Regions from separate parts of the Paenibacillus sp. FSL H3-0333 genome, predicted to be linked through region 1. Evidence: predicted binding sites of a transcription regulator. Region 1 holds the regulator's gene; the other holds the start of a gene.

Region 1 (5,652 bases):
AGCTCCCCGAACAAGATAAACCCGCGATGGTAGACTACTGCAAAATGCGCCGCCAGATCAGCATCCTCAAAGCCGCCGCACAGATAATTCTCATCAGTTCTGTACCGCTCTAAATGTGCTTCCGAAAAGTGAAATTCAAAAGGCGTAGGATACACAAAATTGCGCAGGTATGTCTTAAGGACGATAGATAGTTCAATTCCGCGCTTATTCGGCAGACTGTCATGATAAGCTACAATACGACTGGCAAGTCTATGACTGACCTCTGCGGGCAGCTTGTCATGTACGACGATCAGCAGATCGATATCGCTGGTATCGGGGTGAAAACAGCCCATCGCCAGTGAGCCATGCACGTAAATTCCCGACAGATTCTCCCCCAGCTCCTCCTTGAACAGATCCACCGCCTGATACAAATAGGACAAAATTTCCATATTATCAATTCCCCCTGTCTAAAATTCCGTCTCCTGTGGCTGATCTAATATACATGAATGGTATTGCAACCCGTATATACTCTCAAGCCCATGAACGGCTCTAACCTGTTCTTTACTCTTATGGATACACCAAAAAAAGCGGGAGCACAGTATCACTGTATCTCCCACTTCTCCTATAATCCAAGCCTGGCCGTCCGCTTAACGGTTCGGCAGACTGTACCCCTCACCAATGGCACTGCCATCCTTGAAGCGGTAAAAATTATAATAGAATCGCCCGTCTTTTTTGTAAAATAGCTGCCAGGCATATTCCCCGTTGTATACACCGGGCAGCAGCCGTTCGATCGTAATGTCCGGCAGCTGAGCGGCTATGATTCCGCGCATTTTCTCTTCTGAGGTGCCATTGCTCAGTTCCTCAGCATACAGGTCGTTGTCGCCTCCGGCAGGCTTGCCCTCCAAGGTGAAACGGACCCACACCATCAAATCGGTCCCTGCTTCATTTTTACCGGTCAGCACCCAGTAGATCTCATTCTCATTCCATACAGATTTCTGGGCCTTGGTTACCTCTGTTAGTCCGGCACGCGCCCGGGCCAGCTCCTTGGCCTCACTCCGCTCGTTCCACTGGTCCTTCATAATGTAGGCATAGAACTGGCTTAGTCCGAACAGAAGGAGCAGCACCACGGTAATCCCCAGCCAGATCCATTTTCCCCTCTTCTTCTTCACCACGCTGCTTCCTTTCCCGTTCCCCTGAATTACCGTTTAAGCAGGCTCTCGAACGTCTCCTGTGCTTTGCGGCGGATGGCTTCTTCATCAAGTGTCAGGCATTGTCCATGCTTCACAACCTGCTGGCCGTTCACCCATACATGCTCTACATCCTTGGCACTTGCCGAATATACGGCATGGGAGAGCAGATCGGTATGCGGCAGCAGATGAGGCTGGTCAATATCAAGTGCGATGAAGTCGGCCTTCATTCCTGCTGCAAGCCGGCCTACCCCGCTTAGGAAAATAGACTGCGCCCCGTACTCCGTAGCCATCAGAAGCGCCTCAGGAGCCGGTACCGCTGTAGGATCACCGCTTACGCCCTTGTGGATCAGAGCCGCCAGCCTCATCTCTTCGAACATATCCAGATTGTTGTTGCTTGCCGCGCCGTCTGTACCCAGGGAGACCTTAATCCCGGCTCTCAGCAGTTCAGGAACACGAGCAACCCCGCTGGCCAGCTTCAGGTTACTGCCGGGGTTATGCGACACGCCAACGTTATGGCGGGCCAGAATCCCGATCTCTTCATCGTTCAGATGAACCCCGTGGGCAATGAGCGAAGGACGGGTGAACATTCCGAGCTTCTCCAGATGTGCGACCGGACGCAGGCCGTAGTCGGCCACGTTCTGTTCCACTTCATGGCGCGTCTCGGACATATGGGTGTGCATTGGCAGGTCCAGATCATGGGCAGCCTGCACAAACTTCATGAAAAACTCTGGAGGACAGGTGTACGGGGCGTGCGGTGAGAGCATGGTCGTAATTCTGCCGTCAGCCTTGCCGTGCCAGTTACGGGCAAAAGCAATCGCCTCAGCGAGCTTCGCTTGCTGTACCTCTTCCGGGCACAGCCCAATTACGCCGCGCATCAACACCGCACGAATACCGGACTGCTCGGTCACTTCCGCTACCCGGTCCATATGATCATACATATCGAGGAAGGTGGTTGTGCCGCCCTTCAGCATCTCCAGCACGGACAACGAGGTTCCCCAATATACATCATCACCAGTGAATTTCTCTTCCATCGGCCACATCTTCTCCTGCAGCCAAGACTGAAGCACCATATCGTCGCCGTATCCGCGCAGCAGTGACATTGCAGTATGACCATGGGTATTGACCAGACCAGGCATGAACAGCAGACGGCTGCCGTCTACGACCTGTGCGCCATCCTCCACTACTGGCTCAGCTTCACCTATGTAAGTAATCAAATCATTCTCCAGGGTCATGTACCCGCTCAGAACCGGCTTGTCACTGCCCGGAACCAGGAAGTGCCCATTCTTGATTATCGTGATCTTACTGCTCATCTTCAGCCTCATCCTTTCCATCATGCAAATAATAGGCCAAGCTCTGCAGATCTGTGGTGAAATCTGCGGCATGAATCCGGATATTGGCAGGCGTCTTGAGAATAACCGGTGCGAAGTTCAGAATCGCCTCGATACCGGAATCGACAAGAATATCAGCTACGTTCTGGGCTTCGCTGTCGGGCACGGTAATAATCCCGATCCGGATGCCCTGCGAACGGATTGTACTGCTTAGCTCCTCCATCGGCTGCACAACCAGCGAGTTGATTTGCTGGCCCACCTTCGGCGGGTAGGCATCGAAGATGGCAGTAATCTTCATCGTATCCTTTAAGTAAGCGTTGTAGTTTGACAAGGCATGACCGAGATTACCGGCTCCAACCAGTGCAACATTAATTTGCTGGTCAAGCTTCAGGATATGGCGGATCTTCTCAATCAGATAAGATACATCATAGCCGATGCCTTTTCTGCCAAAATCACCGAAATAAGCCAAATCCTTACGGATCTGGGCGGGATTCAGATCAAGCTTCTGGCCCAGCTCCTGGGAAGAGACTGTGGAGATTTCACGTTTTTGGAGATCGTTCAGGAAACGCAGGTACACTGGTAGCCTGCGCACGACGGCCTCCGATATTTTATCCGATTTCATGTATTCTCCTCCTTAAAAGTTGTGTTAGACCCGTACAATTATAGCAACCGTGCCCCGCCGCCTGCCGGAGTGGCAGGGCAGGCGGGAACGGATCTTCAGGTTAATCATGACTTATTAATAATAGCAATAGCAGATGAATTAGGAAACCCCGCCGTCATCCAGCCATTCGGCAATTCTCGGGACCATCTGCTCGGTGAGCATATGCTCCATCTTGGGACCGGGGAGCGAGTACAGGAAGTACTTTCCGTAATGCGATTCAATGACTCTGGTATCGTACACAATTACGATGCCCCGGTCCTGCGCCGTGCGGACCAGCCGCCCGAAGCCCTGCTTGAAGCGGATGACGGCCTGCGGCACGGACAGCTTCATGAACGGATTCTTCTTCTGTGCCTGAAGCAGCTCCGACTTCGCTTCTGCCAGCGGGTGATTCGGCGGCTGGAACGGCAGTCTGACAATCGCCAGGCAGGTCAATGCTTCTCCCGGGATATCCACCCCTTCCCAGAAGCTGCTGGTACCCAGCAAGACCGAAGCCGGGCTATCCTGGAAGCGGCGGATCAGCTTGCTCCGGCTGCCGCCTTCCACGCCTTGTCCCAGCACCGCGATATCCTGTGAGGCAAGCGCCTCCTTCAGCGGTTCATACACCTGGCGCAGCATCTTGTAGGAGGTGAACAGCACCAGCATCCGCCCCCGTGTTGTTACAGCTGTCTCGGCAAGGGAGTGCACGAGGGTGTCCACAAAGCGGGCATCACCTATACTTCCCTTGACGCTAGGGAAGTCCCGGGGAATGACCAGGAGAGCCTGCTCACGATACTTGAATGGCGATGGAAGCAGTGCAGTCATCAGACGCCTCTGCTCGGCAGCCTCGCCAAGACCCAGGTTATCGATCATGAACTGGAAGGATTTATCCACGGATAAGGTGGCCGAGGTCAGGATAATGCTCTTCTTCTTATCGAAGAACAGCTCCCTGAGCTGGGTGCTGACATCTACGGGAACAGCATACATTTGCAGCGACTTGCCCTTATAATTGCCGCTTCCCTCCAGCCAATACACGATATTCTCATCGTTCAGACTCATGAAGAAGCGGATCTGCTCTCTAATGGATGCCAGATCCTTGAATAACCCGCCGATATCAGTCACAAGACTGTCTGAGGAGGACTGGCTGTCCGTGTCACGCATCTCATTGAGCATTTTGTCGCCCTTGCGGATGATATCGCTCAGACTGAGGTTCAGTGTATTCTCAAGGGCAGCCAGCTCCTCCCAATCCTTCGGCTTCTTGCCCGGCTGCAGGCGTGCCACCAGCTGGCCTGCTTCACCGGCTCCGGCATCGCTGCGCTCGGGCAGCAGGCTGAAGAGCCTGTCACTAAGCGCATCCCAGGACTCCTTCACCGTCAGCAGATCTGGATAGATCCGGTCGATCACGCCGCTCCATTCGGAGGCCTGCTCACTGCCTGAAGACTGCAGACTCTGGCGGAGGGCAGGCAGCTGCCCGCTACGGCTATCTTTATAGAGACGGGTGAGGGTATGGGCGAATGTGAAATATTTCATCTGCATGCCAAGATGCTTGCCGGCAATATCCTCCAGATGATGGGCTTCATCAATAACAAGATGGTCGTACGCCGGAAGAAGCTGATGCCCGGCTTTGACATCTGCGAACAGCTTGGAGTGATTGGTGACCACCACATCGGAGATCCCGGCTTCATGCTTGGCCCGGTGGTAATAGCATTTGCGGAACCAGGGACAGGCGCGTCCCAGGCAGGAGTCGGTATCACTGGAAACAGTCTCCCAGAAATCGCCGCCCCGTCCGCTTAAGTTAAGCTCCTCATCATCGCCGGTCGTCGTCTGGGTCAGCCAGACGAGCATTTGCGCAGCGGTGAGCGCTTCTTCCCTTGGACTCGTAAAGTCCTTTTTGTTCATTCTATGTTCGAACTTGCGCAGACACAAATAGTGCCCTCTTCCCTTAAAGATGGAGGCCTTGAACGGGAACGGCACAACGCTGGTTAAGAGCGGGATATCCCGCTCCCGCAGCTGATCCTGAAGGTTAATGGTATGAGTGCTGACCATCACCTTCTGATTACTTTTCACACTATGGTAGATGGCCGGAAGCAGATAACCCAGCGATTTGCCGGTGCCTGTTCCCGCTTCAATCAGCAGATGCTTGTCCTGCTCAAGTGCTGTAATGACCTCATGGATCATCAGCTCCTGGGCTTCGCGGCTCTCATACTGGGGAAGAGCAGCCTTCAGCCGCTTGGTTACCTCATCCATATATTCTTCAAAGGTAATATTCTCCAGCGGATTGACGCTTCCTTCCTCCCGTGGCGAATCCAGCTCTGCCCAGTCCCCCACAGCCAGCGCAAGCTGGCGGTAGAAGCTCAGCTCACCTTCCGGCTGAAAGGTCTCCATCTCCCGCTCCCGCAGCAGACCGTCGAAATACCAGGCCAGATCACTGTCTTCGTCCGCGAACAGCTCATTCAGCCGCTGAATCGTCAAGAGCGGCAGACTCTGCAGCTCTTCCAGACATTTGAGCAGCACAATA
Region 2 (5,652 bases), 250 kb from region 1:
CCAAGAGCACGCATTTGCTCGGACAGCTCTTCACGCAGACGGATAACATCTTCTGTCATGGAGTCAACTTCAAGCTCAGCCAGTTGCTGCTTCTTGTCTTTAATCAGGAAATCAATACCATACAGAGCAATACGGCGATAGTCGCCGATGATACGTCCGCGGCCATAAGCATCAGGAAGGCCTGTGATTACGCCGGATTTACGCACAGCTCTCATATCTGGTGTATATGCATCAAATACGCCTTGGTTATGCGTTTTGCGGATGTTCGTGAACATGTCAACGATATTCTGCGGAAGCTCGAAGCCGTATGCCTTAGTAGCATCGATCATCATCTTGATACCGCCGAACGGCTGAATGGAACGTCTGAAAGGCGCGTCAGTCTGAACGCCGACAATCTGTTCCTTATCCTTGTCAATGTAGCCAGGAGCGTGGGAAGTGATGGTGGAGACAGTATCGAGGGAAACGTCCCATACGCCGCCTCTTTCTCTTTCTTCCTTGCTCAGCTGGGAGATAATCTTCCACAGTTCAGTTGTATTGCTGGTAGGTCCAACCAGGAAATCTTCAGTTCCTTCATAAGGCTTGATGTTCTTGGCAATAAAGTTGTTAACGTCAACTTTCTTGGCCCAGACACCTTTTGTGAAATTTCTCCAACCTGATTTTGCTTCTAATACTTCTTTTTCAATCACCGACATGCTAAATCCCTCCATTTATATTTATTATATTTGTAGAGATCGCGGGCTTGAAGGTTAATCCCGTGTCTCGTGATCCCGAGGCTAATAGTTGTTATAAAATTCACAATCACATCTTCATAACGGGGATCGTTGTCTATATAAACATTTTAGTTTATTTTCTGAAAAAGGACTGTGACAAATATCACTCTTTCGGTGATATTTGTCACTTCCATCCAGTCCCATATTAACCTTTAACCTTATTCTTTGCCAGGCAACCGTTAATTAATTATCGAATTTGCCGTAGAATGCGTTGCGGTATACATCAGCAAGCTCGGAGACCAGCGGCATTTTAGGATTGGCAGTAGTACATTGGTCTTCAAATGCACGGTCAGCCAGATAGTCTACACGGGATTCGAAGTCCTTAGGATCGAAACCAAGAGCCGAGAAGGATTCTTCGATACCGAGTTTTTTGTTCATGTCGCGGATTGCATTGATCAGGCTGGTTACGCCTTCTTCGGTAGTGCGTGCAGGCAATCCCAGAATACGGGCGATTTCTGCGTACCGTTCGTCAGCTACAAAGTGCGAATATTTAGGGAACGAAGCAAACTTCGTAGGTTTCTTGGCATTGTAACGGATAACATGCGGCATCAGGATCGCATTGGTACGGCCGTGTGCAGTGTGATACTGTCCGCCCCATTTGTGTGCCAAGCTGTGGTTAATCCCCAGGAACGCGTTGGCAAAGGCCATACCGGCAAGCGTCGAAGCATTGTGCATTTTCTCACGGGCCAGCTTGTCACCTTGCAGTGCGGATTTCTCCAGCCACTGGAACACCAGTTGGATGGCTTTGATTGCCAGACCATCGGTATAGTCACTGGCCATTACAGATACATAAGCTTCGATAGCATGTGTCAATACGTCCATGCCTGTATCGGCAACTGCAGTCTTAGGCAGGCTGTAGACAAACTCAGGGTCAATAATTGCTACGTCTGGAGTCAGCTCATAGTCAGCGAGCGGATACTTGGTATTATTGCCTGTTGTCTTGTCTGTGATAACTGCGAACGATGTTACTTCAGAACCGGTACCCGAAGTGGTTGGAATGGCAACGAATTTCGCTTTGTTGCCGAGCTTAGGGAATTTGTATACCCGTTTGCGGATATCCATGAACTTCTGTTTCAGGCCGTTGAAGTCTGCATCCGGATGTTCGTAGAACAGCCACATGCCCTTGGCAGCATCCATTGGGGAACCACCGCCGAGTGCGATGATGCAGTCCGGCTGGAATCTGTTCATCATAGCTGTACCTTTTTCTACAGTAGTAGTCGATGGATCCGGTTCAACTTCCGAGAACACTTCGATCGCTACAGGAGTCTGGCGCTGACGCAGATAGTGCTCAACTCTTTCAACATACCCCAGTTTAACCATTACTGGGTCAGTGATGATAGCAACGCGTGTGATATCAGGCATTTTGGCCAGGTACTGAGTGGCTCCCTTTTCGAAGTAAATCTTGTCAGGTACTTTAAACCATTGCATATTCACGGTACGACGATTCACCCTTTTCACGTTGATCAGATTGATTGCAGTGACGTTCTGCGATACCGAGTTGCGTCCGTAAGATCCGCAGCCCAGTGTCAATGAAGGGATATTAGTGTTGTAAATGTCGCCGATTGCGCCGTGAGTCGATGGCGAGTTGACGAGAATACGTCCGGTCTGCAGACGGTTGGAGAACTTCATGATTACTTCTTCGTTGTTGGAATGGATAGCCGAGCTATGGCCCATGCCGCCAAATTCAACGATTTGAGCTGCGCGCTCGATACCCTGGTCAGCATTCTTCACTTTGTAGCAAGCCAGAACCGGGCTCAGCTTCTCAGCGGACAATGGATATTTAGTACCTACACCTTCAAGCTCAGCTACCAGGATCTTCGTTCCGGCAGGAACCTGAATGCCGCACATTTCAGCGATCTTCACAGCGGATTGGCCAACGATAGCCGGGTTAACTGCACATTTCTCTACGTTCATTGCGCCGCTGGTCAGCTTAGCTGCTTCTTCTTTGTTCACAAAGTAACAGCCGTTTGCAATCATTTTCTTTTTCACTTGATCGAAGATGGCTTCTTCAATGATAACTGCCTGCTCGGAAGCACAGATCATACCATTATCAAAAGTCTTCGACAGGATAAGGTCTGTTACAGCCTGATCAATATCAGCACTCTTCTCAATGAAGGCAGGCACGTTACCAGGGCCTACGCCGAGTGCCGGTTTGCCGCAGCTGTAAGCTGCCTTGACCATTGCCGATCCGCCGGTTGCCAGAATCAGTGCAACGTCCGGATTGTTCATCAGTGCGTTTGTTTTGTCCATCGTAGGAAGCTCAATCCATTGGATGAAGTTCTCAGGTGCGCCTGCTGCTACGCCTGCATCATGCAGAATTTTGGCTGCTGCCGCACTGCACTCTTGCGCTGACGGGTGGAAACCGAATATAATAGGGTTACGTGTCTTAGCGGAAATCAAAGCCTTAAACATCGTGGTGGATGTTGGATTGGTTACCGGTGTGATACCCATAATGATTCCGACTGGTTCAGCAATCTTCTGGAAGCTGTCATAAGCGTTATCCTCAATAACGCCTACAGTCTTGTCGTACTTAATACCGTGCCAGATATATTCAGTGGAGAAGATGTTCTTTGTAATTTTGTCTTCGTATACTCCGCGTCCTGTTTCTTCAACAGCCAGTTTTGCCAGGTACATATGCTTGTCGAGTCCGGCCAGCGCCATTGCATGAACGATTGTGTTTGTCTGCTCTTGATCCAGGCCCATGAACGCTTCGTGGGCTTTCTTTGCTTTATCCACCAAAACCTGAATATACTCTTCAGCGGTGGTTTGTTTCACTTGGGCGGCGACTTCGTTTTTAACTGCCATCTCCCTCGTCCTCCTGTCAATTTTTAGGTTGTTTCTTTCTATACATTTATCTTAGCACATCCTTTTCACCTTGTATAGTGAAATCTTTCACAAAGTTTAAAGTTTTTTTTGAGTTGTTTTCAAAGCGCTTTCATTCGATCATTTACCGGTATTTTTTCCACATTATATGTAATATTTAATTAATATTTGTCTATTCTGCGAACGAAATACGATAGTCTGCAGCGTTGATGGCCCATCTTGCCTTGAAATGCCGGTTGGGCTTCGGGAATTTTGCTCATGAATGCCAAGCCTCCACTTCGGTTCATCCGTCGCTTTTCTACAGACTCACTCTGACGGTGAATATAAATATAAATTTCTGCCAAGTGGAAACGGCTTTGCCGTCCTTTTAAAGGACGGTACCGTTTCAGCGAGAAATAGAAGGATAAGTTATCGTGTGCAACCTATAAATTCTTATATTTTTATAAAAAAAGAGACAGCATCTCTGCTGCCCCCCTTATTCATCTCTTCCCCTAAGTCTAGAAAGAGACATCCCAGGCTACTCTACCTTAATGGTATCGAAAAATTTCTTCTGTACGGTTGCGGCTGCTGCATCAAGCTGGGCCTTGGAGTCCGTGCCTTCCTTGGCGAACAGCTCCTGAATGACATTGGACATGGTTGCATAGTAGTCCTGGGTATTGTACTGCGCCTCAGGCTTGCCGTCGAGCAGAGCCATAATATCTGTATTGTATTGATATACAATATCAGAGTATTTGTCATACACTGCTTTGGTCTTCTTGCCGAAGTCGGAATCGGCAGCATAGTAATCAAGAAGCGGCGGAATGAAGTATTTGCCGTCCGCCTTGCGCTGCTGCAGAATGGCATCGAGCGCTTCCAGGCCTTTATCCGAGAAATAGTCGAAGGTAATATAACGGAAGGCCATCTCCTGCTCATCCTTGCTGGCATTAGGGTTGATGACCAGATAGTCGCCGCCGAGAACACCGGTATGCTTGCCGCCTTTCTCAGCCGCAGGCATTGGATAGGTCAGCACATCCTCAGGCTTGAACCCGCCCTGATTAAGCGCCTGTTCAATGACACCGTCAGATCCGGCCATCACCATCGCGGTACGGCCCTGCTGGAAGGCACCTACCGCATCGCCCCAGCCGAGCGCCCAATCCTGGGGAACCGCTTTGGCTTCCCATCTCAGCTTTTTATAGAAGTCCAGCGCTTTAACACCAGCTTCGGAATTGAAGGTGGCCACCACCTTGCCGCCCTCAATCTTCTGAATCTCCCCGCCTGCTTCGAACAGGAAGTTGGTCCAGTTCCAGCCGGCTTCGTTGCCTTTACCCATCGGGGCAATCCCGGAGATCCCCTTCTTGGGATCGGCCACTCCTTTGGCTGTGTTCAGCATGTCGTCCCAGGTCCAATCCATTGGAGGTACGGCTACACCTTTGTCATCCAGCATCTTCTTGTTGATCATTGTTGTAGTGACGTAACCCTTCTGGGTAACCCCATACACCTTGCCGTCAATGATGAACTGGTTCTGCAGCACAGGATTGATCTGATCCTTGAACTCATAGTTGTTCCACAGATCGGTGATGTCGGCAACCCAGCCCTTCTCAATCAGGAATTTGGCTTCGGTGGCATACGTGTTGAAGAAGGTTGGCGCTTCGTTCGCAGCCATCTTCACTCCGATCTCGCTTACATTATACTGCCAGTCGTCCTTGACGATCTCCACGTTCGGATAGACTTCCTGGAACCGCTTGATTTTGTCATCCTCCTGCGCTCTCACCTCGGTCAGGTCAGGCGTAGGATAGTGGATTTTGATTGTTACCTTTCTCTGGGTGATATCGTCAGCCGGTGCTGCAGACGGAGTGGCTGACTCTTCCGCCGCCTGGGTCGCTGCTGGTGCAGGTGTCGCTTCTCCCCCGTCAGCCGCCGGCTTGTTGCCGTTATTATTGCCGCCGCAAGCGGACAATAAGGTCCCCGTGACCAGGAGACAGGCGAATACGCTGGAAACTTTACGCATGGTAACTCCCCTTTTCCATATCATAATGAGCTTACAAATTCATCTTAAAAGAGAAACCGTTTACAAACGAGG

What was found. The regulator Rex, encoded in region 1, represses fermentation and respiration genes when NADH is low (regulators of the CRP and FNR family bind a similar motif). The targets are predictions, from matches to a motif close to TTGTGAAATATTTCACAA.
Region 2: a site for Rex is predicted at 3,651-3,668, ahead of adhE (bifunctional acetaldehyde-CoA/alcohol dehydrogenase). Genes of this name have one in related genera too.

The regions. Positions count from the first base shown of each region.
Region 1 is NZ_JBBODG010000001.1:3,271,496-3,277,147, reverse strand. Features, by position in the region: gene MHH78_RS14375 (aminoglycoside adenylyltransferase domain-containing protein) at 1-428, opposite strand, end outside; gene MHH78_RS14370 (cell wall elongation regulator TseB-like domain-containing protein) at 627-1,148, opposite strand; gene MHH78_RS14365 (amidohydrolase) at 1,178-2,479, opposite strand; gene MHH78_RS14360 (redox-sensing transcriptional repressor Rex) at 2,469-3,119, opposite strand; gene dinG (ATP-dependent DNA helicase DinG) at 3,258-5,652, opposite strand, start outside.
Region 2 is NZ_JBBODG010000001.1:3,019,534-3,025,185, reverse strand. Features, by position in the region: gene pflB (formate C-acetyltransferase) at 1-692, opposite strand, end outside; gene adhE (bifunctional acetaldehyde-CoA/alcohol dehydrogenase) at 954-3,575, opposite strand; gene MHH78_RS13120 (ABC transporter substrate-binding protein) at 4,111-5,580, opposite strand.